Regions from separate parts of the Chromobacterium sp. W521 genome, predicted to be linked through region 3. Evidence: predicted binding sites of a transcription regulator. Region 3 holds the regulator's gene; each other region holds the start of a gene.
What was found. The regulator FNR, encoded in region 3, switches genes on or off when oxygen is low (the NO sensors DNR and NnrR bind a similar motif). The targets are predictions, from matches to a motif close to TTGATNNNNATCAA.

Region 1 (5,575 bases), on a different contig from region 3:
GTCCAGTTGTGGAAGTATTCGTGGCCGATCACTCGCTCCACGCCTTGGAAGTCGGCGTCGGTGGCGGTGTCCTTGCGCGCCAGCACGTACTTGGTGTTGAAGACGTTGAGGCCCTTGTTCTCCATCGCCCCCATATTGAAGTCGCCGACGGCGACGATCATATAGATGTCCAGGTCGTATTCCAGGCCAAAGCGCTGCTCGTCCCACTTCATCGAGTGCTTCAGGGACTCCATCGCATGCTGGGTCTTGTCCTGATCGGCGGGTTCGGTCCAGATCTCCAGCGCCACTTCGCGGCCGCGCATGGTGACGAATTTGTCCTTCAGCGCCGTCAGTTTTCCGGCTACCAAGGCGAACAGATAAGACGGCTTCTTATACGGATCCACCCACTTCACCCAGTGGCGCTTTTTGTCCACCATGCCCTCGCCCACCTTGTTGCCGTTGGAGAGCAGCACCGGGAATTTGTGCTTGTCGGCCATGATGGTGGTGGTGAACTTGGCCATCACGTCGGGACGATCCAGATAATACGTGATCTTGCGGAAGCCCTCCGGTTCGCACTGGGTAAACAGATTGCCGTTGGACGCGTACAAACCCATCAGGCTGGTGTTGGCCGCCGGATCAATCTCGGTCTCCACTTCCAGGATGAAGCTGTCGGGCACGCCGCGCACGGTCAGTTGTTCGTCGGCCAGCGCGTAGCCGCTTTCGTCCAGACGCTCTCCGTCCAGCGTTACCGCCACCAGCGCGGCACTGCCGTCCAGCACCAGATCGTCCTGGCGCGCGGCCTTGTCATTACGGGTTACCACCAAGCGCGCGTGCACGCGGGTGGCGTCGTCTTCGATGTCGAAGCTCAGATCGACCCGGTCAATCAGAAAAGCGGGGGCTGCGTAGTCGTTGCGGTACTTGACTTGCGGCTGTTGAGCCATGTCTACGTCTCCTTCGATGCCGGCTGCGCCGGTCTTGGCTGGAGGGGAACGGCGCCTGGGAACGGCGCCGTCCCGATGAATGTTAGCGGCGCAGCCACCGGGCGCCGTCGTCCTGCAACAGCAACCGACAGGCGTCGGCAGGCGCGGCTTGCAGCTCCACTTGCGCGCTGATCAGTTCGTCGCGGCGGAACCAATGCAGTTTAAGCTTATCGCCCGGCTGATAACGCGCCAGCGCCTTGTCCAGATCCACCGCTTTGAGCTTGTCTATCGCCACGATCACGTCGCCCCCGGACAGGCCGGCGCGCTGCGCCACCCCGCCGTCGTAGACGTTGATCACGCGCACGCCCTGGGCCTCGGCCACCGCCTTGACGCCCAGGCTGGCCGGAGCCGGCTTGCCGTTCAACACCAGGCCGCCGCGATCGCCGGCGTTGGCGGCCGGCTCAAAGCGCAGTTCCACGCCCTGGGTAGCCAGCAGCTGGGCCAGCGGCAAGGGCTCGACGCCGCGCAATGCTTGATCGAAGAAGGCTTTGAGATCCAGGCCGGTAACGGCCTGCGCCTGTTTTTCCCACTCGTCCTCGGCCAAACCCTTGCCGTCGTCCAGCCACTTGCGCCACAGCGCCCGCATCACATCGTCCAGCGACTGACGGCCCTGGCTGTCGCGGCGTATGGTCAAGTCCAGCGCCAACGCGGCCAGCGCGCCCTTGGTGTAATAGCTGACGATGCTGTTGGGGCTGTTTTCGTCTTGCCGGTAATACTTGGTCCAGGCTTCGAAACTGGATTGCTCCAAGGTCTGCTTCAGGCGGCCGGCGCCGCGCTCCACGCCGCTGATGGTCTCCGCCAGCAGGCCCAGATAGCGCTTTTCATCGATCAGACCGCAGCGCACCAGGCTCAGGTCGTCGTAATAGGAAGTGATGCCCTCAAAGGCCCACAACAAACGGGTGTAGCCCTCCTGGTTCAGATCATAGGGCGTGAACGCCGCCGGCTTCATCCGCTTGACGTTCCAACTATGGAAGTATTCGTGGCTGATCAGACCCAACAGTTTCAGATAGCCGTCGCCGATCTCCTCAACGCCCTGTTGCGGCAAATCGTCGCGATTGGCCACCAGCGCGGTGGAAGCGCGATGCTCCAGACCGCCGTAGATGTCTTTGCCGACGAAAAGCATGAACACATAGCGTTCGAACGGAGCCGGCTCGCCAAACAATTTGATCTGGTATTCGCAAATTTTCTTGGTGTCGCGCGCCAAGCGCTTGAGGTCGGCGCGGAAACGACCGGAGACAACGAATTCGTGCGGTACGCCGCAGGCTTTGAAGCTGACTCGCTCGAAGGCGCCCAACTCCACAGGATGGTCGATCAACTCGTCGTAGGAAGCCGCCTGATAGCCGCCGAAGCCGGTTTTCTTGTCCGCGCCGCGCGCCGGCAGACTGGTCGCCACTTTCCAATCGGCGTAGGCCTTGCCTTCCGGCGGCAGGATCTCCACCGCGCAGGCCTCGTTTTCATAGCCGTCCACCGCCAGGAAAACGCTGCTGCCGTTATAGAAGCCGCGCTCCGCGTCCAGATACGCTCCGCGCACGGACAGATCAAACGCATAAACTTTATAGCGCAGAACCAGCACGCCCTTGACCGACGCGGCTTGCCAGCTGTTTTTTGTCAACTGGACCAGCTGCACCGCTTTTCCCGCGGATTCCGCGCGAATTTCCACAATATGCCTGGAGAACTCCCGGATCATGTAACTACCGGGAATCCAAGCCGGCAAGGAGAAAATCTGGCCGTTCTTTGCGGGTTTGGAAACGGTCAGGACGACCTCGAAAAGATGCGCCTCAGGGGCGCGGGGACATAGGGTGTAGCGGACGGAAACGGTCATGATCTGCCTGCAATCGTTGCAAAACCTTCTGATTTTAGCACTTGCCGCGGGTAAACGCTGCGTTTTATGACATCTTGATCCAGGTCAAGAAGGCTGGGCCGCCAGACAATACAATCTCGCCAGTAGCAACAGTATTTGCAAGAACTGTCACGCTCGCTTGAGACATAAATAAAGACAAATGGGAAAGCGACATCCCCGGCCGTCCAAACTGGCCCGATATGGGTAATTGATTTAGAATGCCGGGTTAACTAAATGGGGAAATTGCGCTGTCGCAATACGGGATGAACTGCTAATACAGACATCAGTACCGCTGCGATCTGGGTCAAGCGCTTGATTTTAATAAAAGTCGTTTTCCCTACGGCTTCGTCTGGATACAGTCACATCAGTACAGATTGGGACAGTCGCCCGGACTTCAAGCCGTCGATTAGATATGTCACGTTCTGAGTTAGCAACCTTGGAGAAAACCCTAAATGGAAACGCAATCCACTTATAACTATAAGGTGGTGCGCCAATTTGCCATCATGACCGTCGTGTGGGGCATTGTCGGCATGTTGGTGGGCGTCATCATTGCGGCCCAACTGGTCTGGCCCGATTTGAACTTCGGCCCCTGGTTCCACTTCGGCCGCCTGCGCCCGCTGCACACCAATGCGGTCATCTTCGCCTTCGGCGGCTGCGGTTTGTTCGCCACTTCCTACTACGTAGTGCAGCGTACCTGTAACGTCCGGCTGATCTCCGACAAGCTCGCCGCCTTCACCTTCTGGGGCTGGCAGCTGGTGATCGTGCTGGCCGCCATCACCTTGCCGCTGGGCCTGACCACCAGCAAGGAGTACGCCGAGCTGGAATGGCCGATCAAGCTCCTGATCGCGGTGATCTGGGTTGTTTACGCCATTGTTTTCTTCGGCACCATCGCCATCCGCAAGGTCAAGCACATCTACGTGGCCAACTGGTTCTACGGCGCCTTCATCCTGGCCGTGGCCCTGCTGCACATCGTCAACTCCGCCTTCGTGCCGGTGTCGCTGTGGAAATCCTACTCCGCCTACTCCGGCGCCGTGGACGCCATGGTGCAATGGTGGTACGGCCATAACGCCGTGGGCTTCTTCCTGACCGCCGCCTTCCTGGGCATGATGTACTACTTCATCCCGAAACAGGCTGGCCGTCCGGTTTACTCCTACCGCCTGTCCGTAGTGCACTTCTGGGCGCTGATCTTCACCTATATGTGGGCCGGCCCTCACCACCTGCACTACACCAGCCTGCCGGACTGGACCCAATCCGTAGGCATGGTGTTCTCCCTGGTGCTGCTGGCTCCGAGCTGGGGCGGCATGATCAACGGCATCATGACCCTGTCGGGCGCTTGGCATAAGCTGCGCACCGACCCGGTGCTGAAATTCCTGGTGGTATCGCTGTCCTTCTACGGCATGTCCACCTTCGAAGGCCCGATGATGTCGATCAAGACCGTCAACGCCTTGTCTCACTACACCGACTGGACCATCGGCCACGTGCACTCCGGCGCGCTGGGCTGGGTGGGCTTCATCACCATCGGTTCCATGTACTACCTGATTCCCCGCCTGTTCGGCCGCGAATCCATGTTCAGCCTGAAGCTGGTTGAAGCCCATTTCTGGCTCGCCACCGTCGGCGTGGTGCTGTACATCGCCGCATTGTGGATCTCCGGCGTGACCCAGGGCCTGATGTGGCGCGCGCTGAACCCGGACGGCACCCTGACCTACGCTTTCGTTGAGGCGGTCAAAGCCACCTATCCGTACCACTTCGTGCGTCTGCTTGGCGGCTTCCTGTACCTGCTCGGCATGTTCCTGATGGCCTACAACACCTTCCGCACCGTAACCGCGGGCCGTGCCGTAGACGCCAAGATTCCGGCCATCACCGCCCACGCTCATTGAGGCGCAAGGAAACATCATGGATAAGATACAAAAACTGATCGAAGAACACGTCGGCTATCTGATCGTGTTCACCCTGCTGGTCGTCAGCGTGGCCGGCCTGGTGGAAATCCTGCCGCTGGCCTTCCAGAAATCGACCACTCAGCCGGTGGCCGGCGTCAAGCCCTACACCGCCGTGCAGCTGGCTGGCCGCGACATCTACATCCGCGAAGGCTGCCACACCTGCCACACGCAGATGATCCGTCCGTTCCGCGCTGAAACCGAACGCTACGGCCATTACTCCGTGGCCGGCGAATCGGTTTACGACCACCCCTTCCTGTGGGGCTCCAAGCGCACCGGGCCGGACCTGGCCCGCGTAGGCGGCCGCTATTCCGACGAATGGCATCGCGTGCACCTGGTCAACCCGCGCGACGTGGTGCCTGAGTCCAATATGCCTGCCTTCCCGTGGCTGGCCAAGAATCTGGCCGACGCCGACAGCGTGCCGACCAAGATGAAGGCGCTGCGCCTGGTTGGCGTCCCATACACCGACAAAGACATCACCGAAGCCAAGGCTCAGGTGGAGGGCAAGTCGGAAATGGACGTGCTGGTCGCTTACCTGCAAGGCCTGGGCCTTGCCTTGAAGAACGTTCGTTAAGCCATGGACTGGGTAACCATCGGACGCTCGCTGTTCACGGTAGTGTGCTTTGCATTCTTCATCGTGGTGCTGGGCATCGCCTACAGCAAGCGCTCCAAGAACCGGTATGAGGACGCGGCCAACCTGCCCTTCCTCGACGACGACAAGGTGCAGGAAGCGGAACAAGACCAAGCTTCCAACGGAGCAAAAAAATGAGTGATTTCGTGAGCGAATTCTGGAACATCTGGATCACCGCGATCGTGCTGGGCGGCCTCGTATGGCTGACCTA
Region 2 (5,575 bases), 300 kb from region 3:
CTTCGTCGCGAGTGATCGGGCAGGTCATGCAGTGACCGCCGCCGCGGCCGCGGCCCAATTCGGAAGCCGGAATCTCGATCACTTCCACCCCGTGCTCGCGCATCAGGCGGTTGGTATAGGTGTTGCGGTCGTAGGCCACCACCACGCGGCGATCCAGCGCCACCACGTTATTGCCGTCGTCCCACTGCTCGCGTTCGCGCTGGTAGGCGTCGCCGCCGGTCTGGATCACGCGGATTTCCTTGAGACCCAGCGCCTGGCGCACCACTTCCACCAGATGCACGCCTTCATGGCGTTCGAAACGGATTTCGCCTTCGCGGTCGCCCACGTACATGCTGGTGCATGTGATGTCGTCCACCACGTCCGGGAACAGGGACAGCAGATCGATGTCCAGGAAGCTGAACACCGTGTCCAGGTGCATCGCAGCGCGGGACTTCGGCATCTGGCATGCGATCACGCGAGTGGCGCCGCCTTCCTTGCCCAGCACGCGCTTGGCCACTTGCACCACTGCCTGCGGGCTGGTGCGTTCCCCCATGCCGATCAGGACCACGCCGTTGCCGATAGGCATCACGTCGCCGCCTTCCAGCGTGGCCGGGCCATGCTCCTGGTCACAATCGCCCCACCATACTTTCACCTTGCCGGCGAACATCGGGTGGAATTTGTAGATGGATTGCAGGATCAGCGTTTCCTGACGGCGCGCCGGCCAGTACATCGGGTTCAACGTGACGCCTTCATAGATCCAGCAAGACGGGTCACGCTGGAACAGGCTGTTAGGCACCGGCGGCAGTACGAATTCAGACTGGTCCAGATAGCCGCCGAACAGGCCTTTCGGATCAAACGGCAGTTCGAACTTGGCGATGCCGCCCACCAGATGCTCGGCCAGTTGCGACGAAGGCATTTCGTCCAGCCAGCTGCGCAGGTCGCGCAACATGCCGATACCTACGTTGTCGGCCTTGACCTTGCGATCCAGAATCCAGGCGCGGGAGGCCTTGTCGTCCAATACTTTGGCCAGCGCATCGTGCACTTCCACCACTTCGATGCCGCGGGAGCGCATTTGCTCAACCATGTAGGCGTGGTCTTTCTGTGCGCGCTCTACCCAGATGACGTCGTCGAACAGCAGGCCGTGGCAGTTGTCCGGGGTCAGGCGCTTATGCGCCAGGCCGGGACGGCACACCATCACAGTTCGCAACTTGCCACACTCGGAATGAACACCAAACTTGGTCATGACAAACTCCTTAATGATATTGGGGGAGCTGGTGGAGGCCCGAGGATCTCGCGCGCCTCCGGTAATCTTCTTACTTCTAAATCCGACTTAGAGCGTCAGCGCTCCGGTGAGCAACTCGTAGCCGGCGAACAAACCCGCCACCACGATCAGCGCAGCCAGTACCGCTTCCGGACCGGTGAACGCTTTCTCGCCGCGTTCCTTGCGAGCCCACAGGTAGAACAGCAGACCCGGGGCGTACAACACCATCGACAGGAACAGATACTTCAGGCCGGCGGCGTAGATCAGCCAGATGCCGTAGACCGAAGCGATGGTGGCGATGCCGAACTCTTTGCCGCTGGACTCGCCCTGGGCGTAGCCCTCGCCGCGCTTGGCCACCAGCAAGGCATAGCCGGCGCACAGCAGGTAGGGAATCAGAATCATCGAGGTGGCCAGCGACAGCAGCGCCAGGTAGCCCGCGGAACTGAACAGCGTGATGATCAGGAACAGTTGGATCAGACCGTTGGTCAGCCACAGCGAGGCGGCCGGAGAACCATTGGCGTTGGTGGTGCCGAATACCTTGGGCATCACGCCGTCCTTGCCTGCCAGGTAGGGCGCTTCGGAAGCCAGCAGCGTCCAAGCCAACAACGCGCCGCCCACGGAGATCACCAGACCGGCGTTCATCAAGTTGGCGCCCCAGGGACCGATGGCTTTTTCCAGCACATAGGCGGTGGACGGGTTTTTCAGCGCGGCCAGTTCAGCCTGGGTCATGACGCCCAGCGACAGCACAGACACCGCAACCAGCAAGGCGATGGTCAGCAGGAAACCAATCACAGTGGCCTTGCCCACTTCTTTCATGTTTTCCGCACGGCTGGAGAACATCGATGCGCCTTCGATGCCGATGAACACCCATACCGTCACCAACATGGTGCTCTTCACTTGGTCGACAACCGAGCCGAGTTTGGTCGAGCCCCAGAAATCCAGGTTAAAGGTATCCACTTTGAAGGCGAAGATAACCAGCAGGATGAACAACGCCAGCGGGACCAGTTTGGCTACGGTGGTGATGGTGTTGATGAAGGCCGCGCCGTGCACGCCGCGCAGCACTAGGAAGTGCAAGGCCCACAACAGGATGGATGCGCAGACGATGGCGGTGGTGGTATTGCCCTCGCCGAACACAGGGAACCAGAAGGCCAGCGCCGAGAACATCACCACAAAATAGGATACGTTGCCGATCCAGGCCGAAATCCAGTAACCCCAGGCCGAGTTGAAGCCCATGTAGTTGCCGAAACCCGCCTTGGCGTAGCCATAAACGCCGCCTTCAACTTCCGGCTTGCGGTTGGCCAGCATCTGGAAGGCAAATGCCAGAGTCAACATCCCGAAGAAGGTAATCACCCAACCGATCAAGATAGCGCCGGCTCCGGCACCCGCCGCCATGTTCTGAGGCAGCGAGAAGATGCCGCCACCGATCATGGAGCCCACCACCAGAGCGGTCAGCGCGCCAAGCTTGAGCTTGGGAGCGCCGCCGCCTTGGGTTTCAGTTTCCGTAGACATTTTCGTTCTCCGTGAGAGTACATTAACCTGCAAATCTGTTGTTATATAATTAAATTCTTATCATCTGAGACAATGGTATACCTCGGATTTAGTGATCGCCAGAACAGTCGAACATCCGTTTGACCTGCATCAAATAGCTTCCCCTGCCCTATCTCACCCACTATGGCAATAGAACAAAAGCTTTATAGAACCCACCCATAAGAATGACAAAATAATAAAATGTGCAGCGCACAAAATATTCGCTTACTTTTCTTTTAAATAATTATTAATTATTGCTGCGTGAAATATTGCGGGAGAAAATTCAGAAAGGGGATATTCCGGCAAGCAGAAATCAAGACAAGCGCCTATCGACGTGATAAGCGATAAAAGAACGCTGGATCAAGAACAAGGCGTAAAACGCAAAAAAAAGTGGATGCGGCCCACCACCGCATCCACCAACACACACATCAAGAGGATAAACACATGCTGTTTGCTCGGACGCTCACTCCGGCTTTTTCACGTTCTTGAAAATCGCCACCAGAGCGCCTAGCACCACCAGGGTAGTCACCACAATGGTCACCAAGCTTAAAATGCCGACATCGTCGGAGAGAAGCAGAGTCAGAAGTTCCATCGCCACTCCTTTTCCGGGGCCACGCCCCATATAGGTTTCTTGACCCTCATCTTAGCCAGTTGGGGCGCCCGCCCATTGACCCAAATCAAATGGCATGCCTCACAAATTTGATGCAAGACAAATAAAAAGCCCCTGGCTCTAGCCAGGGGCTCATTTCCTAAAAATCAGCAACTTATATCATTACAGTTGCTCGAAAAGCGATACAGTCCGGATCCGTTCCATCTCAAAAATTGGCGCTCGTCATCCACGTCGAACCGATGCGCTCACTTGCTGCCGCCCATATCCTTGGACAGGAAAAACGCGTCGGAAAAGAATTCATCCTCCGGCAAGCCGCGTTCGCGCGTGAAGCTGCCGTGCGCGGCCTCCACCATCAGCGGCGCGCCGCAAGCGTAAACCTGATAGCCGGACAAATTTTCGAAATCCTCCAGCACCGCCTGATGAACAAAGCCGGTACGGCCCGCCCACTCGTCTGTCGGCAGCGCGTCGGACAACACCGGTATGAAGGTGATGTTGGGGTTCTGCGCCTGCCAGGCCCCGGCCAGTTCCGCCATATAGAGGTCGGCCTTGGTCCGCGCGCCCCAATAGAACACCATCTCGCGCTGGATTCCGCTGTGGATCGCATGCTCGATAATGCCCTTGACCGGCGCGAAGCCGGTGCCGCTGGCCACGAAGAGGATGGGCTTGTCGGAATCCTCGCGCAGGAAGAAGGAGCCCAGCGGGCCCTTGAAGCGCATGATTTCGCGTTCCTTCATCTGACTGAACACGTAGTCGGAGAACGAACCGCCAGGTTGATGACGGATGTGCAACTCTAGAAAAGCGTCGTCATGCGGCGCGTTGGCGATGGAGAAGCTGCGCTTCTTTCCATCCTTCATCAGGATGTCGATGTATTGACCAGCCTTGAACTGCAGGCGCTCCGATACCGGCAACTTGAGCTTGAGCACCGCCACGTCGTGGATTTTCTCGATTTTCTCTACACGGCACGGCAAGGTCTTGATCTGGATATCGCCCGCCCCAGCCACTTCGCGAGCCTCGATGGTGATGTCGCCCTGAGGGCGGGCGCAACAGAACAGAGCCAGCCCCTGGGCGCGTTCAGCCTCGGTCAGGGCTTTTTCCTGGAAACCATCCTGGCTCACTTCTCCATCCACTACCTTGCCTTTGCAGGCGCCGCATGCCCCGTCGCGGCAGCCGTAGGGCAGGCCCACTCCCTGACGCAAAGCCGCTTCCAATACGGTTTCATGCGGCTCGACGCCAAATGTATGCCCGCTGGGGAGCACTTTCACCTGCGCTGTCATCTGTTTCCTCTACTCAATATCTGGCTAAAATGCGCATCATGCGAACCCTGATGATCATCGGCGCCGGCGATGTCGCGCGCCGCGCTTTGCCGGAACTGACCCGCCGCTGGCGAGTGCTGGCGCTATGCCGCTCAAGCGCGAGCGCCGAAGCGCTGCGCCGACAGGGCGTCACGCCCATCCGGGGCGATCTGGACAACCCCGTCACTTTGCGCCGATTGGCCGGCCTGGCCGACGATCTGCTGCTGACCGCTCCCCCCCAGGAAACCGGCCGCAAGGACTTGCGCATGCGCAAGTTGTTGTCTGCGTTGGCAAAAGGTTGCAGGATACCACAGCGCCTAGTCTATATCAGCACCAGCGGCGTGTACGGCAATGCCGATGGCGCTTTGCTGGATGAAGGCGCCCGTCCTCGCCCGCACAACGATCGCGCCTTCCGACGCTTGGACGCCGAAACCCAATTGCGAAGCTTTGCCGCAGCCCACGGCAGCCAACTGACCGTGTTGCGCGCGCCGGGCATCTACGCCGACAACCGCCTTCCGCTGAGCCGTTTCGCCTCGCAAACGCCGCTGATCCGCCCGGAAGAGGACAGCTGGAGCAATCACATCCACGCCGACGACCTTGCCGCCGCCTGCGTGGCGGCATTGCGGCAATGCCGCGGCGGCCCTCGCGTATACAACGCCAGCGACGATCAGCCGCTTCCAATCAGCGAATGGTACCGCCGGCTCGCCGCCACGCTTGACCTGGTCTTGCCGCCCTTGCTGCCGCGCGAGGAAGTCCGCGCCCAGGTCTCCGCTGGTCTATGGTCGTATATGATGGAGTCCAGGCAGTTGGACAACAGGCGTTTGCGCCGGGAATTGCTGCCGGTATTCCGCTGGCCCGACACTGCCGTCTACCTGGCGGCGCTGGCCCAAGCGCCGGAACGCATCG
Region 3 (5,575 bases):
GGTGCGGCGCTCGCGCAGGTGCTTATCGAAGATCATCGCGATATTGCGGATCAGGAGACGGCCCTTGGGTTCCACCATGATGAAGTCGCCGTCGAAGGACAGCAGCCCCAGTTGCTGATATTCGCGGATCTGCGGCAACTCTTCCGCAAAGTACTCGGCGAAGTTGATGCCGTGAATTTCCTCCAGCGCTTCCACGGACAGCGAGAAACGGCACATCAGACCCTGGATGATGCTGCGGCGCAGGATGTCGTCATTGTCCAGCGTCAGCCCGCGCAGCACCGGCAGATGGCCGCTGTCCAGCGCCGCGTAGTAGCTGTCCAGATCTTTGGCGCTCTGACTGTAGCAGGGGCCGACCTTGCCGATGGAGGACACGCCAAGGCCAATCATGTCGCAGTCCGCATGCGTGGAATAACCCTGGAAATTGCGCTGCAGCCGGCCCTGGCGCAAGGCGGAGGCCAGTTCGTCGTCCGGCTTGGCGAAGTGATCCATGCCGATGAACACATAGCCGGCGTCGGCCAGGCGTTGCACCGAGTCCTGCAGGATGTCCAGCTTGGTTTCCGGCGACGGCAGATCGGCCTCGTTGATGCGGCGTTGCGGCATGAACACGGTGGGCAAATGGGCGTAGTTGTACAGCGCCAGCCGGTCCGGTCCTATGGCGATCACTTTGTCCAGCGTGCGACGCACCGATTCACGGGTCTGCAAGGGCAGGCCGTAGATCAGGTCGACGCTGACGGATTTGAAGCCGGCGTCGCGCGCCGCCTGGATCACCTCTAGAGTTTCCGCTTCGGACTGCACGCGGTTCACCGCCTGCTGCACCGCGGGCTCGAAGTCCTGAATGCCGACGCTGATGCGGTTGAAGCCTAATTCGGCCAGCTTGAAAATTGTAGCCGCACTGACTTTGCGCGGGTCTATTTCTATGGAATACTCCCCCTCCTTCAAGAACTCGAAATGAGTCTTGAGCAAGGTCATCAATCGTTCCAGTTGCGCGTCGGACAGGAAAGTCGGGGTGCCGCCGCCGAAATGCAGCTGTATCACCTGCTCTCGGCGCCCCAGACAGGAGGCGACCATCTGGACTTCCTTTTCCAGGTAGTCCAGATACAAGTCGGCTTTGCCGCTATCCTTGGTGATGATCTTGTTGCAACCGCAGTAGTAGCAGATAGTGTTGCAAAAAGGTATATGAGCGTACAATGATAAAGGTTTCCGGTTGGCGCCGATGCTGCGCTGCCGTAGCCAGTGGATGTAGTCTCTTTCGGCAAAACCCGGCGTAAAGCGATCTGCTGTCGGGTATGACGTATATCTAGGACCTGTCCCGTCGAGGCGTTCAATCAGAGCGCGGTCGAATTCAAAATGGGCAGGAGAAAATGGGTGGGTGGTCTTCATGTCGTATTTGGATGGCAAAACCTCTGGTGGACTGGTAAATTTGCGGAAATCCTGCGAATTTCGCTTTGATAAGGGTCAAGCTTCGTCGCAAGCTTGTACTAAACATGCCATGTCCGATCAGAACCATATCTCTTTGCATAACCTGAAGGTCTCCTGCTCCAACTGCAGCCTGAAGGAACTCTGTCTGCCAGTGGGGCTCAACCGCGAGGAACTGACCCAGCTTGACGCAGTGATCCGTCAAAGCCGCCGTTTGAAGCGCGGCGAGTACCTGTTCCGCAGCGGCGAGGGCTTCCGCTCGCTGTTCGCGGTGCGCACCGGCTTCTTCAAGACCAGCGTGGCCAGTCAGGACGGCCGCGAGCAGGTGACCGGCTTTCACATGTCCGGCGAACTAATGGGCTTGGACGGTATTTCCGCCAATGTTCACGGTTGCGACGCCATCGCGCTGGAGGACAGCGAGGTGTGCGAGTTGCCGTTCAGCCGCATGGAGAGCCTGGGCCGCGAAATTCCCACCTTGCAGCACCACTTCTACCGACTGATGAGCCGCGAGATCGTTCGCGATCAAAATGTAATGTTGCTATTGGGCAACATGAAGGCGGAAGAACGCCTGGCCGCCTTCCTGCTCAATTTGTCCCAGCGTCTGTCCACTCGCGGCTTCGCCGCCAATGATTTCATCCTGCGCATGAGCCGCGAGGAAATCGGCAGCTTCCTGGGTTTGAAACTGGAAACCGTCAGCCGCACGTTGTCCAAGTTCCAGCAGCAAGGCTGGATCACGGTCGATCACAAGCACATCCAGTTGGTGATGGTGGATGAGTTGAAGGCGCTGATTTCCGGCTGCGCTCACGCCAACGGTCATTGATCCCGCCGCTTCTGCGGAGCCTCGAAAGACGCAAGGCGTGTTTATGATCTCGCGATACAAGAGGAGGTCAGGCGAAAACGGCTGAGAAAGCGGATCGTAAACAGGTTCTTAGAGCCAGTTCAAAATCTAGCGAGCAAGAGCGAGACAAGGCGAAAACCGCTGAGAAAGCGGAATGGTCAAGTGGTACATGAGCATTTCGAAGCGGTACTCACCGTGGGGCGTATCACGAAGCGCAGCAGATTATGAACAGCCTCTTAGGCAAGCCATGAGGCTTGCCTTTTTCATTGCGGCGGCGCGCAGTCCGCGATTTGCCGCAACAAGCGCGACAACGGCGCTTCTTGAGGCCATCCCGGCGGAACGGCGAAGCCTCGCGCCACTTCATGCCAGTCGCCGTCCGGGCCGGGTTGCAGTTCGGCAAGCAATTGCGGTGCCTCTGCCTGTTCCAGCCGCGCGCGCAGTTCCGCCGCATCGGCGGTGTGTTCCCGCGAGAGGCGCGCAGGCGCCAGCCAACTGAGCCTGGGCAGCCAGGCCCAGCGGGAGTCCGCGTTCAACGCAGGCCAGTCGCCGCGCAGCGGCCAGTATTGCCCGTATAGCGGCAGGGCGCCGGGCGGCGGTTCCGGCGAGGTGTCTTGAGCGTGGAACAGCCAGCCGCTGAGCCGGGCGCCGACCGCGCAGCCGGCAAAGCCTTCCGGCAGCGTCGCTTGCGCCGCGGGGTGGCGGGATAGACGCAGTTGGGTCTGCAGCTTATGGGCTTTCAGCGCCCAGGCGTCGCGCAGGCTGGGACCGGTCAGCGTATCGGCGCTGCGGCCCAGCTGCAGGTAGAACTTGCTGGCGGCTTCCAGATGCAGCGGTTGGCCGTCCAGGCGCAAAAGGAAGTCGAATTCTCCGACGGTGCGGCCGTCTGGACCGCGCACAGGCAGATTGCTGGCGACTAGTTCGATGTGCGGCGCCAAGCGGAACCAGAACGACAGCAAGCGCTCGGCGTAATGACCCAGGCGGCGGGTGGGCTGGCGCGCCAGCCAGTGCCGCAGCTCGTCGGGATGAGCGTCCAGCGCTTGCAGCAGCGCCGGGCCGTCGGGGCCCAGCAGCCGGTGCGGCGGAATGTCCGCGCCGCTTTTCCAGGGGGAGGGCGCGGTGAGAAGAAAAGCCAGATCGCGCACCGCCGGATGCGCGTAGGGCAGGGTGAATGGCGGCCTATTCGCCATTCGGTCCGGGCGCGTCGCGACGGACTTCGCCGTCGGCAGCGCGCTGCACCTGTTTGAGGAAGCCGCGCAGGATGTCGATCTCCTCGCGCAGCATGCCGGCGCGGTTGAACAGGGTGCGCATCCGGCGCATCATCCGCTCGCTGTTGCGGCGGCGGAAGTAGCCGATCTTGTCCATGGTCTGTTCCAGATGGCCGCAGAAGCCCTCCACCTCGCCCAGCGCCGCCGCGTCGCTGTCGGCGCGCAGATAATCGACGTCCACGCCGGTGTGACTGAACAGCTCGTAGGTCATGACCTGCACCGCCATCGCCAGATTCAGCGAGAAGTAGTCCGGATTGCCGGGGATGGTGACCAGACGGTTGCACTGCTCGACTTCTTCGATCGACAGGCCGAAGGTTTCGTTGCCGAACACCAGGGCCACTTGTTCGCCGTCGCGGGCGCGGGCCACTAGTTCAGGCGTGGTTTGGCGTGGGGTGGACAGCGGGGTGGTCAGCTCGCGGCGGCGGCTGGTCAGCGCGCAGGCGATGGTGACGTCTTGCAGCGCCTCGGCCAGGCTGGGCACCACGGTGGCGTGTTCGAGAAGATCCACCGCCCCGGAGGCCAGCGTATTGGCTTCGTCGCTGGGAAACACTTTGGGTTCAACCAGATAGAGCCGGCTCAGGCCCATGGTCTTCATTGCCCGGGCGGCGGAGCCGATATTGCCGGGGTGGTTGGGGCGAGCCAACACCACGCGAATGTTTTTCAGAAAATCAGGTACTTGGGGTTTATTCATCAGCAGTTTCACATTAAAATAGCCGGCTTATCGAAAAAGCCCGCGCGCCGTTTTGCGCGCAAGGCCAGCGCTTGCCGGATGGGCAGGCATGCCGCCTTGCCCGATTGCGCCGGGTTTTTCTTGTTCCTTAACCCAGATTGTTACTAGCAGACGTCGCGTCATGTGGCGGACGTTTGTCATGGTTGAAAGTGTAGAGGCCGTCAATGCATCCGATGCTCAATGTCGCGGTGAAAGCCGCTCGCCGCGCCGGCAGTGTCATCCAGCGCGCGTCGCTGAATCTCGACGCGGTGCGCGTAGAGCGCAAGAAACACAATGACTTCGTGACCGAAGTGGACCGCGCCGCGGAAGAGTCCATCATCGCTTCCATTCTGGAAGCTTATCCCAAGCACGCGATTCTAGCAGAAGAGTCCGGCGCGAAAGGCATCGGTTCGTCGGAATACGAGTGGATCATCGATCCCATCGACGGCACTACCAACTTCCTGCATGGCCACCCGCAGTACGCGATTTCCATCGCGCTGGCGCACAAGGGCCAGGTGCAGCAAGCCGTGGTCTTCGACCCCAACCGCAACGATCTGTTCACCGCCTCGCGCGGGGTCGGCGCCTTCCTCAATGATCGCCGCATCCGCGTATCCAAGCGCTTCATGATGAATGAGTGCGTGATCGCCACCGGCTTCCCGGTGTCCGACCAAAGCTATATCGACCAATACCTGGGCATGCTCAAGGACGTGCTGGCCAAGAGCGCTGGCGTGCGTCGCGAAGGCGCGGCCTCGCTGGACCTGTGCAATGTGGCCTGCGGCCGCGTGGAAGGCTTCTGGGAGCTGAATCTCAAGCCCTGGGACATCGCGGCGGGCAGCCTGATCGTGCAGGAAGCGGGCGGCATCGTTACCGATTTGTCCGGCGAGCAGGGCTGGCTGGAGTCCGGCGATATCGTCGCCGCCAATCCGAAAGTGCTGGCGCAACTGCTGCACATGCTGGCGCCGCATATCGGCAAGTAAGCGCTGTCGGCTTGGCTCTTGGGGCTTGAGCGGGCTCAGCGCGTCACGGCGTCCTTGGGGACGCCGTTTTTGTTTGGAGCGTGAGATGAAACAGTTTTTGGGTTCGGTCGCCTTGGTGGTGGCCGATTACGACGAGGCCATCGCCTGGTATGTGGACAAGCTGGGTTTTGTGCTGCTGGAGGATGAGCGTCAGGGCGAGGACAAGCGCTGGGTGCGCGTGGCGCCGCCCGGGGCGAGCGAGTGTGCGCTGTTGCTGGCCAAGGCGAGCAATGCGCGGCAGCAAGCCGTCGTGGGCGCGCAAACCGGCGGTCGCGTCGGTTTCTTCCTGCATACCGACGACTTCTGGCGCGATTACCGCCGCATGGCGGCG
Region 4 (5,575 bases), on a different contig from region 3:
AAGTGGCTTGTCAATAGATGAGGGAACTTGTTCTGGAGTAAGCACGGAGGGAAGACCTGAACAACCCACGCCACGGACTGAGATACCACAGATAGTCGGTTTCGGCCTGACCCTCGGTGGTCACTAGAAAGCAGAAAGCTTCGCTATACCTAAAGGCGAGCTGCCATTGAGACCCAGGTAGGGGAAGATGGCGACGTAGAAATGCGGGGGTTCTTCGGCGTTGTCTTCGTGCCACAGGAAGATAGTTCTCTTGCTCATAGGCCTCCCTCCTCCAGTCAGCTCGTACTTTGCTGGGGCCCACCAATAAATGACAAACAAATCATTACATTTTGTAACACTACACAATTTGATAGCGACATTGCTGCAAAACAGCCGCGCATAAAAAAAGCCTCCCCAAAGGGAGGCTTGGCGTTGTGCCGGCTGGCCGTCGCGGTGGCCAGCGGCGTTGCGCTTACATGCTGCCGTGGAAGGTGCGGTTGATCACGTCCAGCTGTTGCTCGCGCGTCAGCTTGACGAAGTTCACCGCATAGCCGGACACGCGGATGGTCAGTTGCGGGTACAGCTCCGGGTGTTCCATCGCGTCCATCAGGGTTTCGCGCTTGAACACGTTGACGTTGACGTGGAAACCGCCGGCGTCGGAGAAGCCGTCCAGGCAGTTGGCCAGGTTGGCTACGCGTTCTTCTTCGCTATGGCCCAGCGCGTCCGGGGTGGCGGAGGCGGTCCAGCTGATGCCGTCCAGCGCGGCTTCATACGGCAGCTTGGCTACCGATGCGCCCGCGGCGACAAAGCCTTTCACGTCGCGGCCGTTCATCGGGTTGGCGCCCGGGGCGAACGGTTCGCCGGCGCGGCGGCCGCACGGGGTGTTGCCGGTTTTCTTGCCGTACACCACGTTGGAGGTGATGGTGAGCACGGATTGAGTCGGCATGGCGTTGCGGTAGAAGTGCGGCTGGGCCTTGATCTTCTCCATGAAGGTTTCGGTCAGCCATACCGCGATGCTGTCGGCGCGGTCGTCGTTGTTGCCGTAAGCCGGGTAGTCGCCTTCAATCTTGTAGTCCACCGCCAGGCCCGCTTCGTTGCGGATGATGTGCACTTTGGCGTACTTGATGGCGGACAGGGAGTCGGCGGCCACGGACAGGCCGGCGATGCCGCAAGCCATGGTGCGCAGGATGTCGCGGTCGTGCAGCGCCATTTCGATGCGTTCGTAGGCGTATTTGTCGTGCATGTAGTGGATGCAGTTCAGCGCCTTGACGTAAGTGGCGGCCAGCCAGTCCATCAGCAGGTCGAACTTGGGCATCAGTTCTTCGTAGGTCAGCACGTCGCTCTTGATCGGCTCGAAGCCCTTGGCCACTTGCACGCCGGATTTTTCATCCACGCCGCCGTTGATGGCGTAGAGCATGGCTTTGGCCAGGTTGGCGCGGGCGCCGAAGAACTGCATTTGCTTGCCGATGCGCATCGCGGACACGCAGCAGGCGATGCCGTAGTCGTCGCCCCAGTGCGGACGCATCAGGTCGTCGTTTTCGTACTGGATGGAGCTGGTGTCGATGGACACTTTGGCGCAGAAGTCCTTGAAGCCGCGCGGCAGCTGGGTGGACCACAACACGGTCAGGTTGGGTTCCGGCGCCGGGCCCAGGTTGTACAGGGTGTTGAGGAAGCGGAAGCTGTTCTTGCTCACCAGGGTGCGGCCGTCTTCGCCCATGCCGCCGATGGATTCGGTTACCCAGGTCGGGTCGCCGGAGAACAGTTGATCGTATTCCGGGGTGCGCAGGAAGCGCACGATGCGCAGCTTGATCACCAGGTCGTCGATCATTTCCTGGGCTTGTTCTTCAGTCAGCGCGCCGGAGGCCAGATCGCGCTCGATGTAGACGTCCAGGAAAGTGGCAACGCGGCCGAAGGACATGGCGGCGCCGTTTTGTTCTTTCACGGCGGCCAGGTAAGCGAAGTAAGTCCACTGCACCGCTTCGCGGGCGTTGACGGCCGGGCGGCTGATGTCGAAGCCGTACTTGGCGGCCATCTGCTTCAGTTCGTCCAGCGCGCGGAATTGTTCGGACAGTTCTTCGCGCAGGCGCAGCACGTCTTCGTTGAAAACGGCGTCGTCCAGATCATGGAATACTTTTTGGCGTTCGGCGCGCAGGAAGTCGGTGCCGTACAGGGCCACGCGGCGGTAGTCGCCAATGATGCGGCCGCGGCCGTAGGCGTCGGGCAGGCCGGTGATCACGCCGGATTTACGCGCGGCCATGATGTCCGGGGTGTAGGTGTCGAACACGCCCTGATTGTGGCTCTTGCGATAGTGGGTCCACACATCCTTGATGACCGGGTCCAGCTTGAAGCCAAAGGCTTCCAGGCCGTTCTCAACCATGCGCAGGCCGCCATTGGGCATGATGGCGCGCTTGAGCGGAGCATCGGTTTGCAGGCCGACGATGACTTCGCTGGCTTGGTCGATGTAGCCGGCGTCATGCGCGGTGATGGAGCTGCCGCGGTCCGCGGATACATCCAGCACGCCACGGGCGCGTTCTTCTTTCAGCAACTCGCTCAGGGTGTCCCACAGCTTTTGGGTACGCGCGGTAGCGGGCGCCAGGAAGCTGGCGTCGCCTTCATACGGCTTGTAGTTCAGCTGGATGAAGTTGCGGACATCCACCTTGCTTTGCCATTCACCACCGGTGAAATCGCGCCAGGGGTTGGCTTGAGTCGCGTCACGATTCAGAGCATCCATGTGTGCCTCCTAGTAACTATCAGTAAATGTTGAGTACTGAACATATTGTACATTCGGTTTCGAAAAAAATCGTTTGATAAAGATCAACTGCCGCAGACTAAAACGCAGTCGGCCCCACAAACGCAGCACCCGTAAAAAACCAGAAAAAATTCTTTATTTTCAATACCATGAAAACCACAGAAAACACGTCGCCATTGTAATCGGCGCGTTACATTCGAAAACGAACATCAAACACGACTTCCGAGCACCGTCGCGGCCGGTTTTGCGGCTTCGCGCCGCACCGGCAGGGTGTGGCGCTCCAACAGGTAAACCACCAGGCCCACGCCCAGCGCGCCGCCAGCGATATTGCCCAAGGTGGCCGGAATCATATTGTGCAGGATGGCGGCGGCGTCCAGGCCTTGCATGCCGTGCAGCAGAGCCAGCGAGAAGAAGGCCATATTGGCGATGCTGTGCTCAAAGCCGGAGAAGAAGAACACGAAGACCAGCAGCAGGATCATCAGCATCTTGGCGGCGTCCCCGGCCATGCGCAGCGGCACCCACACCGCCAGACAGATCACCCAGTTGCACAGCGCGCCCTTCCAGAAAATTTCCCAACCGCCGGCGTGCACTTTGTGCGCGGCCACGTTGAACAGCAGGTGGTCGGCCGGCAGGTTGCCCATGCCGCCCGCTCCGGCGAACACCGCGGTGAACAGCAACACGCCCAGCAGATTGCCCAGGTAGACCATGGCCCAGCTGCGCAGCAGGTTGCACACGTGGCAATCGCCGCTGAGCACGCCCACGCTGAAGTACATGACGTTGCTGGTGAACAGCTCCAGTTTGCAGACGATGATGCTAACCAGAGCCACACCAAAGAAGCCGGCCACGGCGATGTAGTAGCCGGGGGAGCCGACGGCGAAGAAGACCTGGCCCAGCTTGAGGCTGACGCTGAGCACTACGGCGATCAGCGCGCCGGCCATGCCGGCGCTTAACAGGTAGCGCCCAGGGTGCTGTCGCAGCACGGTCTGTTTGGAGGCGGCTTCGGCCGCGACATAGGCGAGTGTGGAGGCGTGGTTCATATTTTTCATTTCGCGAGCTTGGGCAGAGCCGCCTGCGTGCGGGTCAACCTTATTAGGAAGCCTATCAACTGACTATGCCGTCTCTAAGGATGCCCGGCGGAGAGGCCGGCTCAAGCCCAGTTGCTGCAATGCGTTTGTTGGCTGCCTGGGTGGTTGGTTCCCACGCGAACGGGTGCACGGATTGTTGGTTCACGAAAATTTTATGTTCGGAATGCTTCATTCTTGTTTGATAACCATCAAACCTAGGTCTTTCCGTCGCGCGCTCGGATTCACAACTTTCTCACTGCTCATCCACTACATGCTTTTTGACTACTCAAGATCCAGCTGCGCCACCTTTGTTTCCAGTAAGACGCCATCTCCCGCCAAGTTTGCGCGATAAGCAACACATACAAAACCCTTAAAAATCATAACTTTGCACAAAAAACAAACGTTTGAAAGCCATGAACATGTTAGAAAACAACCAAATATTGTTCGTTTTAAAATATTTTTGTTCGTTTTCGAACATATTTTATGCCTTAAATTTCATATTTTCATACTTCCCGGAGCGCCGCCCGCTATGCTGATATAGTGGTTTCCCTAACGAAGCGCAGGCCGTTCCGCTGCTTGCAAGCCCCCTTCCCCAAGCTTCCCTCCCCAAGAAAAATCACAAAATATCCATTTATAGTCAACAGCTTAAATACAAACTCACAAGCCAAAAACCCGCCTGAACAGACAACGGCAAGGCCACCTGTACACAAGAGCGAATATGCCATTGAAGTGTTCGAAAATGATGAAACTAGCCCGAACAACCCGCTATGGCATCGATTTTTCGACACCTCTACGCTCGAATCCATTCAGACATGAAAAGCAAAGCAACACGAAAGCAAGACAAATCGAAAATTGGCACACTTTTGAATCGAGCCATTTTTCTTGAAATAATCATGCATCAAACACAATTTTTCGCAATTTAATGCTAATAAAACGAAATCATCATGTTATTTGTAAGTCATGGGTTCTAAATAGTATTTGTTCGGATGTTCGTTTTGCTTCAAAATAAAGTTGATTAGAATCAACTGATGTTCTGAAATGTGTAACCACCGCAGTACAACTGCCTATACCATGCACATCAATGAAAGCCGGCAATCACTAATCAGCGGTTCCAGCTACTGACCAAAAGTCTAGCAAGAGATGAAAACGACGCGCCGCCGAGCGACGCGCCAAAACGATTACCCCATTTGTCTTTTATGAAGGCCAATATCATGTCTCAAGCCGTTTCCACCCCCCTGCCCAAATCAGGCGCTTCGTCCTCCTGGACCAAGCAAGATACCGTCTGGATGTTGGGCCTGTACGGCACCGCCATTGGCGCCGGCACCCTGTTCCTGCCCATCAACGCCGGCATCGGCGGCCTGTGGCCGTTGATCGTCATGGCACTGCTGGCCCTGCCGCTGACCTTTTTCGCTCACCGCGGCCTCACCCGTTTCGTGCTGTCCAGCTCCAAGCCGGGCGCGGACATCACTGAAGTAGTGGAAGAGCACTTCGGCGTGGGCGCCGGCAAGCTGATTACCCTGCTGTACTTCTTCGCCATCTACCCCATCTTGTTGGTGTACAGCGTGGCCATCACCAACACCGTGCAGTCCTTCATGGTCAACCAGTTGGGCGTATCCGCTCCGCCGCGCGCCATTCTGTCGCTGATCCTGATTCTGGGTCTGATGGCCATCGTGCGCCTGGGCGAGAAGATGATCGTCAAGGCCATGAGCGTGCTGGTTTACCCGTTTGTCGCCTGCCTGATGCTGCTGGCCCTGTACCTGGTTCCGGAATGGAACGGCGCGGC

Region 1: the regulator FNR is predicted to act here: its motif matches at 2,856-2,869, upstream of ACUXV1_RS07200 (M61 family metallopeptidase).
Region 2: the regulator FNR is predicted to act here: its motif matches at 3,435-3,448, upstream of ACUXV1_RS10045 (DUF3149 domain-containing protein).
Region 4: the regulator FNR is predicted to act here: its motif matches at 2,784-2,797, upstream of pflB (formate C-acetyltransferase).

The regions. Positions count from the first base shown of each region.
Region 1 covers NZ_JBRBAF010000004.1:141,251-146,825, reverse strand. Annotated here, with positions in the region: gene pepN (aminopeptidase N) at 1-920, opposite strand, end outside; gene ACUXV1_RS07200 (M61 family metallopeptidase) at 1,003-2,781, opposite strand; gene ccoN (cytochrome-c oxidase, cbb3-type subunit I) at 3,252-4,676, shown strand; gene ccoO (cytochrome-c oxidase, cbb3-type subunit II) at 4,693-5,307, shown strand; gene ACUXV1_RS07185 (cbb3-type cytochrome oxidase subunit 3) at 5,311-5,502, shown strand; gene ccoP (cytochrome-c oxidase, cbb3-type subunit III) at 5,499-5,575, shown strand, end outside.
Region 2 covers NZ_JBRBAF010000005.1:317,107-322,681, forward strand. Annotated here, with positions in the region: gene ACUXV1_RS10035 (arginine deiminase) at 1-1,222, opposite strand, end outside; gene arcD (arginine-ornithine antiporter) at 1,310-2,749, opposite strand; gene ACUXV1_RS10045 (DUF3149 domain-containing protein) at 3,231-3,359, opposite strand; gene ACUXV1_RS10050 (CDP-6-deoxy-delta-3,4-glucoseen reductase) at 3,623-4,651, opposite strand; gene ACUXV1_RS10055 (NAD-dependent epimerase/dehydratase family protein) at 4,690-5,575, shown strand, end outside.
Region 3 covers NZ_JBRBAF010000005.1:20,074-25,648, reverse strand. Annotated here, with positions in the region: gene hemN (oxygen-independent coproporphyrinogen III oxidase) at 1-1,380, opposite strand, end outside; gene fnr (fumarate/nitrate reduction transcriptional regulator Fnr) at 1,490-2,236, shown strand; gene ACUXV1_RS08605 (DUF1853 family protein) at 2,518-3,441, opposite strand; gene ACUXV1_RS08600 (RNA methyltransferase) at 3,431-4,210, opposite strand; gene ACUXV1_RS08595 (inositol monophosphatase family protein) at 4,414-5,205, shown strand; gene ACUXV1_RS08590 (VOC family protein) at 5,291-5,575, shown strand, end outside.
Region 4 covers NZ_JBRBAF010000015.1:89,421-94,995, forward strand. Annotated here, with positions in the region: gene pflB (formate C-acetyltransferase) at 452-2,710, opposite strand; gene ACUXV1_RS20465 (formate/nitrite transporter family protein) at 2,938-3,774, opposite strand; gene ACUXV1_RS20470 (HAAAP family serine/threonine permease) at 5,004-5,575, shown strand, end outside.